Regions from separate parts of the Virgibacillus carmonensis genome, predicted to be linked through region 1. Evidence: predicted binding sites of a transcription regulator. Region 1 holds the regulator's gene; the other holds the start of a gene.
What was found. The regulator LexA, encoded in region 1, represses DNA repair genes until DNA is damaged. The targets are predictions, from matches to a motif close to CGAACATATGTTCG.

Region 1 (7,969 bases):
GCTTTCTGTTAAAGCACTGTGGTGTTGTCTCGTCAAGAGACGCAAATTAAGAGCTTTCTCTGTTTTTCTTTGATAGACTTCAAGGTCTTCCTTGTAGTAAAGCTCTCCCAAATGAAACGCATCAGCTTTATCCGTTTTCACTTTACGCAAACTAGTTTTTCTAGCCTCAAAAGAAACCACTGGATTAATCAAATAGTACACTATGTCCTGACTTTCAAGAAATTGAAGTACAGGCTCATGGTAGTGTCCAGTAGATTCAAAGATAACGGACGGAGGTTGACCAGAGACCTTTTCTAATTCTTGATAAAAGTGATGAAAAGCGTGAAGTCCCGGTAGATCATGGTTAAATTTAAAAATTTGCTTGTACGTTTGCTTTCTTTGTAAAAAGGCTTGAACCTGGCTCTCGCCTTTAGCAACATCCAAGCCAATAACAGGATCCATATAAATCATACCCCTTTAATAGATTCGATTCGTCGGTACGCCCCTATATCACTTGTAGTGTCATAGCTTCGCTTGTTATACGGGATCATGTCCCAACCAGCCTCAAACATGTTTCTACAAGGAGGGGGTGGACAGTATAACGGACGGGATCAGTGTCCCACGGGCGCAAACGTCCTACCCCGACTCTCTTAAGCATAAAACCTATTTAAAAAATAGGTCAACCAGAAATGACTGGCTGACCATATAATACGATCGGGCGCAATAATTGAACAGCCGTATGCATGGAACTTAAAGAAGATGACCCCTGTTCAATACAGAAATCACCTTCTCCTTGCAGCATAACCTTTTATAAAATGTCCTTTACAAAGGGTACACTTTACTTTTTATTGCACCCACGACAGTACCCACGAAACACCCACAGATATTTGAAAGAATAGAAAAACATTTGAAAAGGTGATTTTTTAAATGTTGTTTTCACGCCATTTTTGACAACTTTTGAATGCCTTAAAAAGCAAGGTATAGATTTAGAACGACTGTTCATCCTTGGGAGAGAGAACAATATTTGACTTCTTATTAAGTTTTCAGACATAGCGTGTCATTAAAAAGCTTAAAAATTATAAATCCCTTAATAAGCAAACTATGTCGGCCATGTACTTTTTGTACTGGTCGATATTTTTTAGGATTAATGCATAACTTTACTGTTATTCTGCTTAATGCGTCAATCTGTTCATTTTATCTTTTTGTAAATAATTATATTAACTTTCCTATAATTTTATATCATAAATTCAGTGGAGGTTATCTTTTCCCTTACTAAATGTTAGTTGATCTGCCCCTACTTGGAAAGACCGTTCTACCTGAAATTATTCTCTTACCTCGTTTTTAAAGGGTGAAGTTTTACTAACCATCCAAATTGCGATTAATAAAAAAACCTTGATGCAGACTAGCCTAACTGCATCAAGGTTTTTTTATTTGCTTAGTTTTGTAACACTATCGGTCACTTCAATGAAAAGGAGGTTCGATTAAACCACCAAATTGCGTGGGACAGGTCATACGGTCATTACTGGCTCTTGCGTTTTTGTTCTTATTAATGGATATTTCGATATAAACCTGTTACTTTACCTAAAATAGTTACATTTTGATAGATTAGTGCTTCCATTGTTGCATTTTCAGGTTGCAACCGTATGTGATCTTTTTCTTTAAAGAATCGCTTCACAGTAGCCTCATTCTCATCAGTCATAGCAACGACTATTTCGCCATTTTGTGCGGTGTTTTGTTGTTTTACAATTACCATATCCCCATCAAGTATACCTGCTTCAATCATGCTTTCTCCCTGAATGATCAGGATGAAAATATTATCATCTGGGGAGGAAGAAGAACTAGGTAACGGAATAAACTCTTCTATATTTTCTACAGCAGTAATCGGGATACCTGCTGTAACTTTACCAATAACAGGTGCATACCGAACTGCATCCCTTGGAACATTGCTTTCTAATGATAGATTTAATACCTCAATTGCTCGTGGTTTTGTTGGGTCCCTTCTAATATAGCCCTTACTTTCTAGTCTTGATAAGTGGCCATGAACAGTTGAACTAGATGCAAGACCAACTGCTACTGCAATTTCTCTTACGGATGGTGGATAACCTTTTTTATTTACTTCATCTTTAATATATTCAAGAATTGTTTCTTGCCTTTTGGATAGTTTTGTCATCTATCTAACACCTCGCGCATAGGATTTATTACTGATAGTTTATCACTATTTTCCAGAAAAAGCAAACATCCGTTCGAGAAACAGTTGACAAGACCGTATGTTCGGGTGTATGGTTTTAACTAGACGCGAACAAAGGTTCTTGTAAATAGAAAGGATTGATTTTCATGTTTGATAAAATAAATAAAACAGATGCATTTTACCTAGTAGCTTTTGCATTAACGTTAGTGTTTTTATACTTCTCTATGATTACAAGTGCTTAACCAATAATGCTCGTTCAAAAAGTCACAGAATTAGTCGACTAAGAACTTAGGTGTCCTCGAAAATCAAAGACGATTTTCATCGTGCGATGCATTTTCAGGGTAGCTTTCCTTATCCTGTTGCAAAGTCGACATCAGCACGTCCTGTGCGTCAAGGTCGAGGCACGAGAGTTTGAGGGCCGGACTTGCACGCACTTAGTAGAAGCGGCTTTTTCAACGAAGAGATTCGCCATTTATCATTTGGTGGCTTTTTGAACATCCTCTAATAAATAAACTAATAGCTGGAGTGTATGAATAGTGAACACGATACTATATTGTCGAGTAAGTACAGATAAAAAAGAACAGGAAACTTCCTTAGCTAGACAGGAAAAGGAGTTAATACATTTAGCGCAAATGTATGAAATGACCGTGATAGCCATTATAAAAGAACAGGCTAGCGGCTATGAAATAGAACGGGACGGTGTCTTTGAAATGCTTGAACATTTCACCAGTCAGAATGCGGATTGTTTACTCATACAAGATGAAACGCGTTTAGGACGGGGAAATACAAAGGTTGCACTATTTCATCAACTTAATAAACTTCACATACCTATCTATACAGCGATTCATAACGGCAAGCTAGAGCTTTCAGAATCAGATTCAATGGTTTTACAAATCGTGGGCATTGTCGAAGAATACCAGCGTAAAATCCATAATATTAAAATAAAAAGAGGGATGAATAAAGCGATTGACGAGGGTTTTGATCCTGGGAAAAATTTATCGAATCGTAATCAGGCTTCTGGTAGACAACGCATAGATTTTCCGATAGAAGAAGTGGTACGATTACGTGAAAACAAATTATCATTTGAAGAAATTGCAAGGACTTTAAATGGTCTTGGATTTAATGTATCAAAAGCAACCGTACATCGAAGGTTTCAAGAATATCATAATACTTGAATTAATAAGGATAGAACGATAATATAAAAAAGCAGGGACTAGTATAAAGTTCGTGCTTTTTTTCACTTGAGGAGTATAAAAAGTTTAAAGGACTTAAGTATAAGATAAACTTCGGCATTCGCTATTAAAGACGAGGTGATGCCGAGTTTTTCTATTATGTTAGGGAGGTAGTAATAACATGATTTCTAAAGAAAAATTAGAACGTATTAATATACTTGCGAAAAAAGCTAAAAATGAGGGGTTAACGGAAGAAGAAAAGAAGGAACAAAAAACCTTACGCACAGAATATTTAGGTAACGTTCGCTCATCTTTTAAAAATCAATTTAAAACTATGACAGTAAAGGACCCAGAAGGAAATGATGTAACCCCCAAAAAAGTAAAAGAGCTACAAAAGAAAAATAAAAATAACTAGTTTTGGTAGTAGTGGATAAAATGGTACTTGTTACAACTTGGATTTCATTATAGAATTGAATAGGATTAAAACAAGTTTCGACAAGGAAGGAGACTTTTCATGACAATTAACGTAGAACAACTATCAATAAACACGATTCGCACTCTAGCAATCGACGCTATTGAAAATGCTAATTCGGGTCACCCAGGTTTACCAATGGGGGCTGCTCCGATGGCATACACATTGTGGACAGACTTTATGAACCAAAACCCCAAAAATTCAAAATGGTTTAATCGTGATCGTTTTGTATTGTCAGCCGGACACGGATCTATGCTGTTATATAGTTTACTTCACTTAGCAGGATATGATGTAACGATTGATGACCTAAAGGACTTTAGACAATGGGATTCAAAAACACCTGGCCACCCTGAGGTTCATCATACAGATGGGGTTGAGGCAACAACTGGACCACTCGGACAAGGTATTGCTATGTCAGTTGGTATGGCAATGGCAGAAGCGCATCTTGCAGCTACTTTTAATAAAGATGATTTATCCATCATTGATCATCATACGTATGCGCTCATTAGTGACGGTGATCTAATGGAAGGAATTTCCCATGAAACAGCTTCACTTGCTGGTCATCTTGGTTTAGGTAAACTAATCGCTTTATATGATTCAAATGACATTTCATTAGATGGTGATTTGGATCGATCATTTTCCGATAATACGGAACAGCGTTTTAACGCATACGGATGGCAGGTCATTCGTGTAGAGGACGGAAATGATGTAAATGCACTTCGTAATGCGATAAAAGAAGCGAAAGAAAATACGAATCAACCAACATTGATAGAGGTTAAAACCGTAATTGGTTTTGGTTCTCCTAATAAATCCGCTTCTTCGGCGTCACATGGAGCACCACTGGGTCTCGATGAAGTTAAACTTACGAAAGAGGCATACCAATGGCCACACGATGATTTTCATGTCCCTGAAGAAGTTTATGCTGACTTTCATGAAAAGATCGGTAAGAGTGGGAAAGACGCAGAAGATAACTGGAAACAATTGTTTGATAATTATAAAGAAAAATACCCTGAAGACGCTAAAAAACTTGAACAAGCAATCAATGGTGATCTACCACTTGATTGGGACAAGGAATTACCTATTTATGAACCTGAAAAAGATAAGTTAGCAACTCGTGCATCATCAGGTGAAGTACTTAATGCTGTATCAAACAAACTTCCAAATTTATTTGGCGGTAGTGCTGATTTAGCAGGTTCCAATAAGACTACTGTAAATGAACAGACCGACTTTTCACGTGAAAATTATGCTGGAAAAAATATTTGGTTTGGTGTTCGCGAATTTGCAATGGCAGCAGCACTTAATGGTATGGCGCTTCATGGAGGATTAAAAGTGTACGCGGGTACATTCTTTGTGTTCAGTGACTATTTACGTCCAGCTGTACGCTTATCGGCTATCATGAACATTCCTGTAACATATGTGTTTACACATGATTCTATTGCTGTGGGGGAAGATGGCCCAACACATGAACCGATTGAACACCTACCAGCATTCCGTGCAATGCCGGGCTTATCACTTATTCGCCCGGCTGACGGTAATGAAACACAAGCAGCATGGCGTTTGGCGTTAGAATCGACAAACAAACCAACTGCATTAGTGTTAACCAGACAGGGATTGCCAACTCTAGATGGTACAAAAGAGCATGCGTACGAAGGCGTTAAAAAAGGTGCTTATGTGGTAAGTGAAAGTGATAAAGAAACTCCAGATGCATTATTACTTGCAACAGGATCTGAGGTTCAACTAGCAGTTAAAGCACAAAAAGAACTAAAAGAAAGAAATATTTATGTAAACGTGGTGAGCATGCCATCATGGGATCGTTTTAACGAGCAGGATATTGCTTACCAAAACGAGGTAATACCACCACAGGTGAAAAGTCGTCTTGCAATTGAAATGGCATCACCATTCGGCTGGGAGCGTTATGTAGGAGACCAAGGTAAAGTACTTGGAATTGATACATTTGGTGCATCAGCAAAAGGTGATAAAGTTATGGAAGAATACGGATTTACCGTTGAGAACGTTATAAAACAGGTAGAAAAACTAGTGAAATAGAAAGAATAGAGGTCTCAACAAAGAAAATGTTGAGACCTCTTGTTATTCGACAAAACTAGTGGTGAAATGCAACTCATTTTGACATTATTTTGAAATAGAATACGTATAATAATAACAAAAGGAGTGATATTGTTGAATACGTATTCTATTTACTCGATTAAAAATGAATTTGCTGAGCGCTATTATTATAGAAGTGATATACTCTATCGTTTTTTCAAACAATACCACGAAGACGGTAAAAATAAGGTGATAGATGATCAATTTAAAGAAATAACCTCTTTTTTTTCTACAAAAGAGTTGATTACTAAAATTAAAACATTGTATAATAACAAGGCTATAGTGAAAGATGGTAATAATATAATAGAAATAGAACAAGATAAATACTACATCTCTTTACATATTAGTGAAAAACAGATAGAATTTCGTTGTGATATGCTACAAGATGCAGAAATGTTGTTATTTCCTATTTTACAATTATTCCATCCATCCTTATTTGTATTGGGTAATAATTTAAATAACTATGGTTGGATTTCTCCAGTAATAAAGTTAAAGGATCATTTGAATGAGCAAGTATTGTATTCTACCCTTTGATTTACTATACTGTATGAGAGACAACATGAAGGGGGAAGGCTTGAAATGGGCACGATTTGGGTCGTATTAATTGGTATATTGGCTCTTATTGTTGGAGTTGCTCTTGGTTTCTTCATTGCAAGAAAATATATGATGAATTACTTAAAGAAAAACCCACCAATTAATGAACAAATGCTACGAACGATGATGATGCAGATGGGTCAAAAACCATCACAGAAGAAAATTAATCAAATGATGCGTTCTATGAACAACCAGCAGAGTAAGTAATAAGTTCTAACACGTTAATGCATACCCCTTAATACTTAGTAGTATTAGGGGGTATTTAAAATAGTTGTTATATTGTCAAATTCCGCATCATAAAATCTATTCACTATCTGTTAAAATTTATGAAGTGAATGGTTTTTAGGAGGATTAATATGTCAGAAATCAATATATTCATTGCATTTGCAGCAGGATTTTTATCATTTATTTCACCATGTGTCTTGCCATTATATCCCGCTTTTCTATCCTATATAACGGGCATGAGTGTGAATGAAGTAAAAGAAGATAATATCATGCTAAAACGCAAGAGCCTGTTGCACACTATATTTTTCTTAGTTGGATTTTCAAGTATATTCATTGCGTTTGGTTTTACCACTACTTTTATATCTGAGTTTTTACTTACATACAAAGATATAATTCGTCAAATTGGCGCAATTCTTATTGTGTTTTTCGGGTTAGTAATTGTAGGAGTATTTAATTTCGAATTTCTTATGAAAGATAAAAAAATTACATTCAAAAATCGTCCTTCTGGATATTTTGGTTCTGTGTTAATTGGGATGGCTTTCTCGATGGGGTGGACACCATGTATCGGACCAATTTTAGCAATTGTATTTTCATTAGCAGCGTCTAACCCTGATCTTGGAATGATTATGATGATCAGCTATACTCTTGGTTTTTCACTACCATTTTTAATCCTATCTTTCTTTATTGGAAAATTATCTTGGATTAAACGAAACAGTTTAAAACTTATGAGAATCGGTGGATATGTTATGATATTCATGGGAATTGCCCTGTTTTTTGACTGGATGACAAAACTAACCTCCTATTTAGCAGGAGTGTTTGGATTCTCTGGGTTTTAATAGATTTTTTAAAACATTTGTATTAGTATATAAAGTGAAACTTCATTTCATTCAGTGGGGTTTTTTCTTCCCCCACTGAATGTTAGTTGAACCAATCGGGCTTGAACGGGCAGTTATCCTCCACCTAAAATTTTCTGTCTAACTTCAATTTTTGAGGTGGGGGTTTTGCTACCCGTCAAACTGCGATAAATTAAAGGAGAAATTGTGATGTATAAACCGAATGACCTCATACTTCAAACAACCACATCCCTTATAGCTTTTATACTTTTTGGATTCGCAATATATCTATTGTTGGCAGGTCATAATGCACCAGGTGGTGGATTTGTAGGTGGGCTAGTTACTTCTGGAGCAATTTTATTAATGTATATGTCATACGGAATGGAAGCCGTAGATAAGGTAT
Region 2 (7,969 bases), on a different contig from region 1:
ATTATTAAAGCAAACGATTCGGAGTCAATTAATTAAAGATGAATACAATAGTGACAATATTTATATCATTGATGGAATTGTATCAACGCGTCGTGCTAACGAAAAGCATTGGCAATTAATTAGAGAAATAATGGCAATACCTGCTATTAAAGTTGTGGAACATCCAGATATGTTTGTAAAGTCCACTGAATATGAATTAAAAGACTTTGATTACATTATCGAACTGCGCAGTAATGAGGGTGAAGAGATTACATACGAACCTATAGAAAAAGAAAACGCATCAAATGAAAATGGTTTCTCGATGTTTGATTTTTAAATTGGATGGTGTTACTTATGGAAATTGGAACGAAATTAAAGGAAGCGCGTGTAGCACAAAATTTATCCCTTGAAAGTGTCCAGGAAACAACGAAGATTCAAAAACGATATCTAGTTGCTATTGAAGAAGGCAATTTTCATGTGTTACCAGGGAAGTTCTATGCTCGTGCATTTATTAAAGAATATGCTGCAGCTGTTGGACTAGATCCTAACGAATTATTAGATGAGTATAAAGAGGAAGTACCAGAAACAGAAGAAAAAAGCACGGAACAATATACACGAATTCAGCGCTCAAGAAGAGATTCAAATTCTTCGAGAGGTCCGGTGATTTTCTCTCTTTTTCCAACAATAATTGTTATTTTACTTATAATTGGTATCTTTTTTGCGGCTTGGTATTTTATCTCAAAAACAACGGGCAATGATTCAACAGATCCTGTGGACACTTCAGATGATAATGAAATTATATACGACCCTGGAGAAACAAACACTCAGGACAATCAAACATCTAATGAAGGCACTAATCCTGATGAGGGTAGTGAATCAACATCAACAGATGAAACGCCTTCAGATGAAGAAAATTCGGATACTTCTGCAGAGGATCCAGATACAGATGAGGAAGTCGAACCTACTTTGGATTTAGTGGAAGAAGGATCGGGCACAAGTCCGGAATCTACATTTGATCTAAACAATGCCAGTGAAGAAGTGGTAATATCACTCGAGTCTGATGCTAACACCTATCTTGCAATAACAAATGATAAAGAAAAACAATATTACGCAGGTTCTTTTTCTGCTGAAAATTCACCAAAAGAGATAGATGTTTCTGGCGATAAACGGATTTATTTTAATGTTGGAAATGCCCCCGCCCTACAAATTACAATTAATGGGGTCGAATTAGAATATCCTGTTGATGAAACAGAGAAGGTACATCAGAAAATATGGATAAATATTAATCAAACTGAAGAATAATAAGATGTGTTAAACCCTTCCCTTTAATTATTTGTGGAAGGGTTTACGTAATAGGAGGAAAAACAATGAACATACCTAATAAGATTACACTATCCCGAATATTTTTAATTCCCATTTTCATCATATTATTATCCGTTCCTTTTGACTGGGGCGAGATAAATATTGGTGAAGCGGTGTTACCTATATCACATTTGGTAGCAGGATTATTATTTATCATAGCTTCAACAACTGATTGGGTAGATGGATATTATGCGCGTAAGTATAATCTTGTAACAAATTTAGGGAAGTTTTTAGACCCACTTGCAGATAAACTTCTTGTCTCCGCCGCCTTAATATTGCTTGTAGAACTGGGTCTGGCACCGGCTTGGGTTGTAATAGTAATTATAAGTAGGGAATTTGCTGTAACAGGATTACGTTTAGTTGCAGCTGGAGAAGGTGTAGTCCTAGCAGCTAGCCAAATGGGTAAATTAAAAACATGGATTCAAATAGTGTCTATTTCAGCATTACTTCTTCACAATTTCCCATTTTCTTATATAGGCTTTCGCTTTGACATTGTTAGCCTTTACGCGGCATTAATTATTACTGTATATTCTGGTTATGATTATTTTGTTAAAAACTGGAACGTGATGAGGGATTCGAAGTGATGAAACAAATAAATGCAGAAATTGTTGCTGTAGGTACAGAACTTCTACTAGGTCAAATTGCAAATACAAATGCACAGTGGATTTCGCAAAAACTTGCATTACATGGGGTGAACGTGCTTTTTCATAGTGTAGTAGGTGATAATCTAAAAAGAGTACATGATCAATTTAATCAAGCGGCTAATCGTTCGGATGTCATTGTGGTTACTGGCGGTTTAGGTCCTACAGATGATGATCTAACCAGGGAAGCGTTTCAACTTTTATCTGGTTTAACAATGAATGAACACAAGCTTTCAATGGATAAGATCTCTGCATATTTTGACAAACAACTGCTAGCCATGACACCAAATAATAAAAAACAGGCTCGAGTATTTGAAGATGCATTTGTACTCGAAAATAAAGTTGGAATGGCACCGGGCATGATTATCAATCGAAATGATAAAGTGTGGGTTTTTCTCCCTGGTGTTCCAAAAGAAATGAAGCAACTATTTTCAGATGAAGTATTACCTTATATCCAAAATTTATCTGAAGAATCTACTATTATAGCGTCTAGAATGCTCCAGTTTATTGGTATAGGCGAAGCTCAATTAGAGTATGAACTAAAAGATATCATAGCTGCACAAACTAACCCGACGATTGCACCACTTGCTCAAACAGAAGGGGTTGCTATTCGTTTGACAGCAAAAGCTAACACAAAAGAACAAGCAAAACAATTAATAACAGATACACAGCAAATAATTGCAAATAGAGTTGGATCTCATTTATATGGGATTGATGATGAAACCATTGATCAACGTGTTTTTCAATTATTAAAGGAACAGAGTAAAACGGTTGCCGCTGCAGAAAGTTTAACAGGCGGATTGTTTACTAATAGATTGATAGGTGTAGAAGGTGCATCAGCTGTATGTCCTGGTGGGATTGTTTGTTATGATACAAAAGTTAAAGAAAAGCTCTTGCAAGTTCCAACACGTATTACAAAAGATATTGGTGTGATTAGTGAGGAATGCGCAGATTCCTTAGCAACTAATATACGCATTGTTTTAGGATCATCTATAGGAATTAGTTTTACTGGTGTTGCTGGCCCAAGTAGTGTAGAAGGTCATCCAGTAGGAACTGTATATATAGGGATAGTTGATGACATGGGTAAAAAACAAATAGAAAAATTTGTTTTTCATGGTGACCGTCAGTCGATCAGAAAAAAAGCAGTCTGGAAAGGCTATGAACTTTTGTTTAATTTCTTAAAATAGTATGTTAGTTATTGGTTTATAGTAAAAATTGTATTTTAGCTATTCCTTATATGGCTAAATCTGAATTACTTAGAAATAAACAATGAAAAAATGGGAACATTTATTCGATTTTAGCCTTGGCAAATAAAATAAAACCATGTATGATAGATATAGTTAGTTAAAGGAGGTTGTCTCGTTGAGCGATAAAAAACAAGCATTAGATATGGCGTTAAGAAATATAGAGAAACAATTTGGTAAAGGTTCTATTATGAAATTAGGTGAAACAGCTGAACAAAGGATTGCAACTATTCCAAGTGGGTCGTTAGCTTTGGATGTAGCATTAGGAATTGGTGGGTATCCACGTGGACGTGTTGTGGAAATATATGGTCCAGAATCCTCTGGTAAAACAACAGTAGCTTTACACGCAATTGCTGAGGCACAAGGCAAGGGTGGCCAGGCAGCGTTTATTGATGCTGAGCATGCCCTTGATCCAAGCTATGCAAGAGCACTAGGGGTTGATATCGATGAATTGCTTTTATCACAACCAGACACAGGAGAACAAGCACTAGAGATCGCGGAAGCGCTCGTTCGAAGTGGTGCAGTGGATATTGTTGTTATAGACTCGGTTGCGGCATTAGTTCCTAAGGCAGAAATAGAGGGAGATATGGGAGATGCGCATGTTGGTTTACAAGCACGTCTCATGTCTCAAGCTTTAAGAAAACTTTCAGGTGCTATCAACAAATCAAGAACTACTGCTGTTTTTATTAACCAAATCAGGGAAAAGGTCGGCATTATGTTTGGTAACCCAGAAACAACTCCTGGTGGACGTGCACTTAAATTTTATTCTTCTGTCCGACTCGAAGTACGTCGTGCAGAGACATTAAAACAAGGTAACGATATACTTGGTAATAAAGCCCGAATTAAAGTAGTTAAAAACAAAGTTGCTCCACCATTTAAAGTCGCTGAAGTTGATATTATGTATGGCGAAGGGATTTCAAGAGAAGGCGAACTCATTGATATCGGCTCAGACTTAGATATCGTTCAAAAGAGCGGCTCATGGTATTCCTATAATGAGGAGCGTCTTGGCCAAGGGCGGGAAAACGCAAAACAATTCTTAAAAGAGAATGAAAATGTAATGGCAGAGATAAAAGAAAAGATTCGTAATCATTATAAATTAGATGCCACACCAGAAGACGATGTTGAAGAAGTAGAAGGAAAAGAAACTTCAACAAACGCTTAATTATGTAATATATCTAGTAAATTCTCATTCTGTAACCATTGGAATGAGGATTTACTTTTTCTTTTATTTTATATTACTCTAGTAGGTTTTGGACAGTTACCATGGCTGTTATTCTCTCTCTCGATAAAACTATATTTTTTAATTCTTACGATTCCTTGACAATGGTAATGTTGACAATTAAAATTAGAATGTATAATTATTTTAATTGCATTATACAAATATTGATATTTTTAGTTAAAATTTGGTACATGCCGACAATAATGAATTGTACAACTTTATAGCAATGGGAGGTGAAACCGTGGACATTATTACAATAATCATCTCCGCTTTGCTTGCCCTAATCGTCGGTATTGTTGTTGGTTATCTGATTCGTAAATCTATAGCTGAAGCTAAAATTTCAAGTGCAGAAAAATTAGCAAAGCAAATAGTTGATGAAGCACATCGAAATGCAGATGCTTCGAAAAAAGAAGCACTTCTTGAGGCGAAAGATGAAAATCACAAACTTCGCCAGCAAACAGAACAAGATTTGCGTGAACGACGAAACGAATCACAAAAACAAGAAACTCGTCTAATGCAAAAAGAAGAAAATCTGGACAGAAAAAGTGAAACGCTTGATAAGCGTGAGCTCTTGTTAGAGAAGAAAGAAAACTCACTAACAGAAAAACAACAACAAATTGAAGAAATGGAAAGCAAAGTGGAAGCTATGATACAAATGCAGCAAACGGAGCTTGAACGCATTTCAGGATATACAACGGACCAAGCTAAGCAGATTATCTTAGAACGCATCGAACAAGAGGTAACACACGAATCAGCACTAATGATAAAAGAAGCTGAAAACCGTGCAAAAGAAGAGGCAGATAAAAAAGCAAAAAGCATTCTTTCTTTGGCGTTACAGCGTTGTGCAGCAGATCATGTAGCAGAAACTACTGTATCTGTGGTTAACCTTCCGAATGATGAAATGAAAGGGCGGATAATTGGACGTGAAGGTCGTAATATACGTACATTAGAAACCTTAACTGGTATTGATTTAATTATTGATGATACACCAGAGGCAGTAATTTTATCAGGTTTTGATCCAATCAGAAGAGAAACTGCTCGTATGGCATTAGAAAAACTTGTGCAAGATGGTCGTATTCACCCAGCTCGAATCGAAGAAATGGTTGATAAGGCTCGTCGTGAAGTTGATGAATATATACGAGAAATTGGGGAAGAAACAACGTTCGAAATCGGAGTACATGGCCTCCATCCAGACCTTGTCAAAATACTCGGACGTTTGAAGTATCGCACTAGCTATGGACAAAATGTATTGAAGCATTCTACAGAAGTTGCTTATCTATCTGGATTGCTTGCTGCAGAGTTAGGTGAAGATGAAAAGTTAGCGCGTAGAGCAGGACTTCTTCATGATATTGGTAAAGCGATTGATCATGAAGTCGAAGGAAGCCACGTGGAAATTGGAAAAGAACTTGGCATAAAGTACAAAGAACATGAGGTTGTTATTAACGCAATTGCTTCCCATCATGGCGACGAAGAAGCTACTTCAGTTATTTCTGTTTTAGTGGCAGCAGCAGATGCACTATCAGCTGCACGTCCAGGTGCAAGAAGTGAAACACTCGAAAATTACATCAAACGATTAGAAAAACTTGAAGAAATTTCTGAGTCATTTACAGGTGTTGAGAAATCATTCGCAATTCAAGCTGGTCGGGAAATTCGAATCATTGTTAAACCAGATGAGATAAATGATCTTGATTCAGTTCGAGTTGCTAGAGATATTCGAAAACGAATTGAAAATGAGCTTGACTATCCTGGCCATATTAAAGTAACTGTTATCAGAGAAACAAGAACAGTAGAGTATGCGAAATAAAAGCGGACATAGTTCCGCTTTTATTTTTTTCTGCATAAGTGCAATTAAGGCATTCACCCAAAGGCTTGGCGAATGCCAAGTTTTCTAAACTTTAAATAGCTGTTATGAAACACTATTCTTATATAATACGTTTAAACTTTAGCCATTATTATTTGGCAAATAATTTTTCTAAAGAGATAGGATGGATACATATAATGAAAATATTATTTATCGGTGACGTGGTAGGTTCTCCGGGGCGAGATACAGTAAAGCAGTATTTACCAAAACTAAAGGAAAAGTATCGTCCTAATATGACGATTATAAATGGTGAAAATGCTGCGGCAGGTAAAGGAATTACTGAAAAAATTTATAAAGAATTTTTAGAACTTGGAGCACAGGTTGTGACAATGGGTAACCATACTTGGGATAAAAAAGAGGTTTTTGAATTTATCGACGATGCAAAATACATGATTCGCCCAGCAAATTTTCCTGAGGGGACACCTGGTAATGGACTTGTTTTCATAAATATAAACGGCAAAGAAATAGCCGTTATTAATATGCAAGGTCGCACATTTCTTCCACCGCTTGATGATCCATTCCGTAAAGTGGATGAATTAATTGAAGAGGCAAAAAAAAGAACATCTGTCATATTTCTTGATTTTCATGCAGAAGCAACAAGCGAAAAACAAGCAATGGGCTGGTATGTTGACGGGCGTGTAAGTGCTGTGGTTGGTACTCATACACACACACAAACTGCCGATGAACGAATTTTGCCACAGGGAACTGGTTACATTACCGACGTAGGAATGACTGGACCATATGACGGTATTTTGGGGGTAGAAAAAGACGCTGTAATAAATCGTTTTTTAACAAACTTACCTGTACGTTTTGAAACGGACAAAAAGGGAAGAACACAACTAAATGGATTTTTAGTCACAATAGATGAGAAAAACGGAAAAACATCACGTGTAGAGCGTATACTAATTAATGATGATCATCCTTTTTTTGGTTGACTATTTGAATGTTGAGAATCTTTAATGCATAATAGGGTAATAAGCTATCATCTCCATGAATATAGTAGTAATAGAACTACATTAGCATATAAGGGAGGTACTAGTAATGGATGTATTAAAAGTTTCAGCAAAATCAAGTCCAAATTCAGTAGCAGGCGCACTTGCAAACGTACTACGAGAACGTGGCACAGCAGAGATGCAGGCAATCGGTGCTGGTGCGATAAACCAGGCCGTAAAAGCTGTAGCAATCGCCCGAGGCTTTGTCGCACCCAGTGGGGTAGATTTAATATGTGTTCCAGCATTCACAGATATTATGATTGATAATGAAGAACGAACAGCGATTAAGCTGATAGTAGAACCGAGATAAAAGTGCGTGTTCAAAAAGTCGCTGAATTAGAAAGAGGTCGACACTAGCACGTCCTGCTTCGGAGGCATGAGGGTTTGAGAACCTTACTTACACAGAACGTGTTGACTTCTGTGTTGTCCAGGACGATGGTTTTAGTAGCAGTTCCTCTATGCACTTAATACGTGAGGACCGGAAAACCGAGTAACGAAGAAATTCGCCATTTATCATTTGATGACTTTTTGAACATCCTCTAAAATACGATGATTATATCGAAAGTGCTATACATTTAATGTGTAGTACTATTTTTTTGTCGAAAATAGTAACTTTTTCACGTGAATGATGAATTTTAGTTGCCCTAACTGGCCCCATCTATTGTTTAATT

Region 2: a site for LexA is predicted at 3,263-3,276, ahead of recA (recombinase RecA). Genes of this name have one in related genera too.

What each region holds. Positions count from the first base shown of each region.
Region 1 covers NZ_JBYQFJ010000005.1:196,188-204,156, reverse strand. The annotation lists partial or broken gene AC3G7N_RS06270 (IS110 family RNA-guided transposase) at 1-441, opposite strand, end outside; gene AC3G7N_RS06265 (hypothetical protein) at 659-781, opposite strand; gene lexA (transcriptional repressor LexA) at 1,526-2,149, opposite strand; gene AC3G7N_RS06255 (YneB family resolvase-like protein) at 2,704-3,342, shown strand; gene AC3G7N_RS06250 (DUF896 domain-containing protein) at 3,521-3,754, shown strand; gene tkt (transketolase) at 3,854-5,857, shown strand; gene sirA (sporulation inhibitor of replication protein SirA) at 5,990-6,448, shown strand; gene AC3G7N_RS06235 (YneF family protein) at 6,494-6,715, shown strand; gene AC3G7N_RS06230 (cytochrome c biogenesis CcdA family protein) at 6,865-7,569, shown strand; gene AC3G7N_RS06225 (Na(+)/H(+) antiporter subunit B) at 7,777-7,969, shown strand, end outside.
Region 2 covers NZ_JBYQFJ010000023.1:22,539-30,507, reverse strand. The annotation lists gene AC3G7N_RS15645 (DUF3388 domain-containing protein) at 1-316, shown strand, start outside; gene AC3G7N_RS15640 (helix-turn-helix domain-containing protein) at 334-1,281, shown strand; gene pgsA (CDP-diacylglycerol--glycerol-3-phosphate 3-phosphatidyltransferase) at 1,347-1,925, shown strand; gene AC3G7N_RS15630 (competence/damage-inducible protein A) at 1,925-3,169, shown strand; gene recA (recombinase RecA) at 3,345-4,388, shown strand; gene rny (ribonuclease Y) at 4,672-6,249, shown strand; gene AC3G7N_RS15615 (TIGR00282 family metallophosphoesterase) at 6,444-7,241, shown strand; gene AC3G7N_RS15610 (stage V sporulation protein S) at 7,348-7,608, shown strand.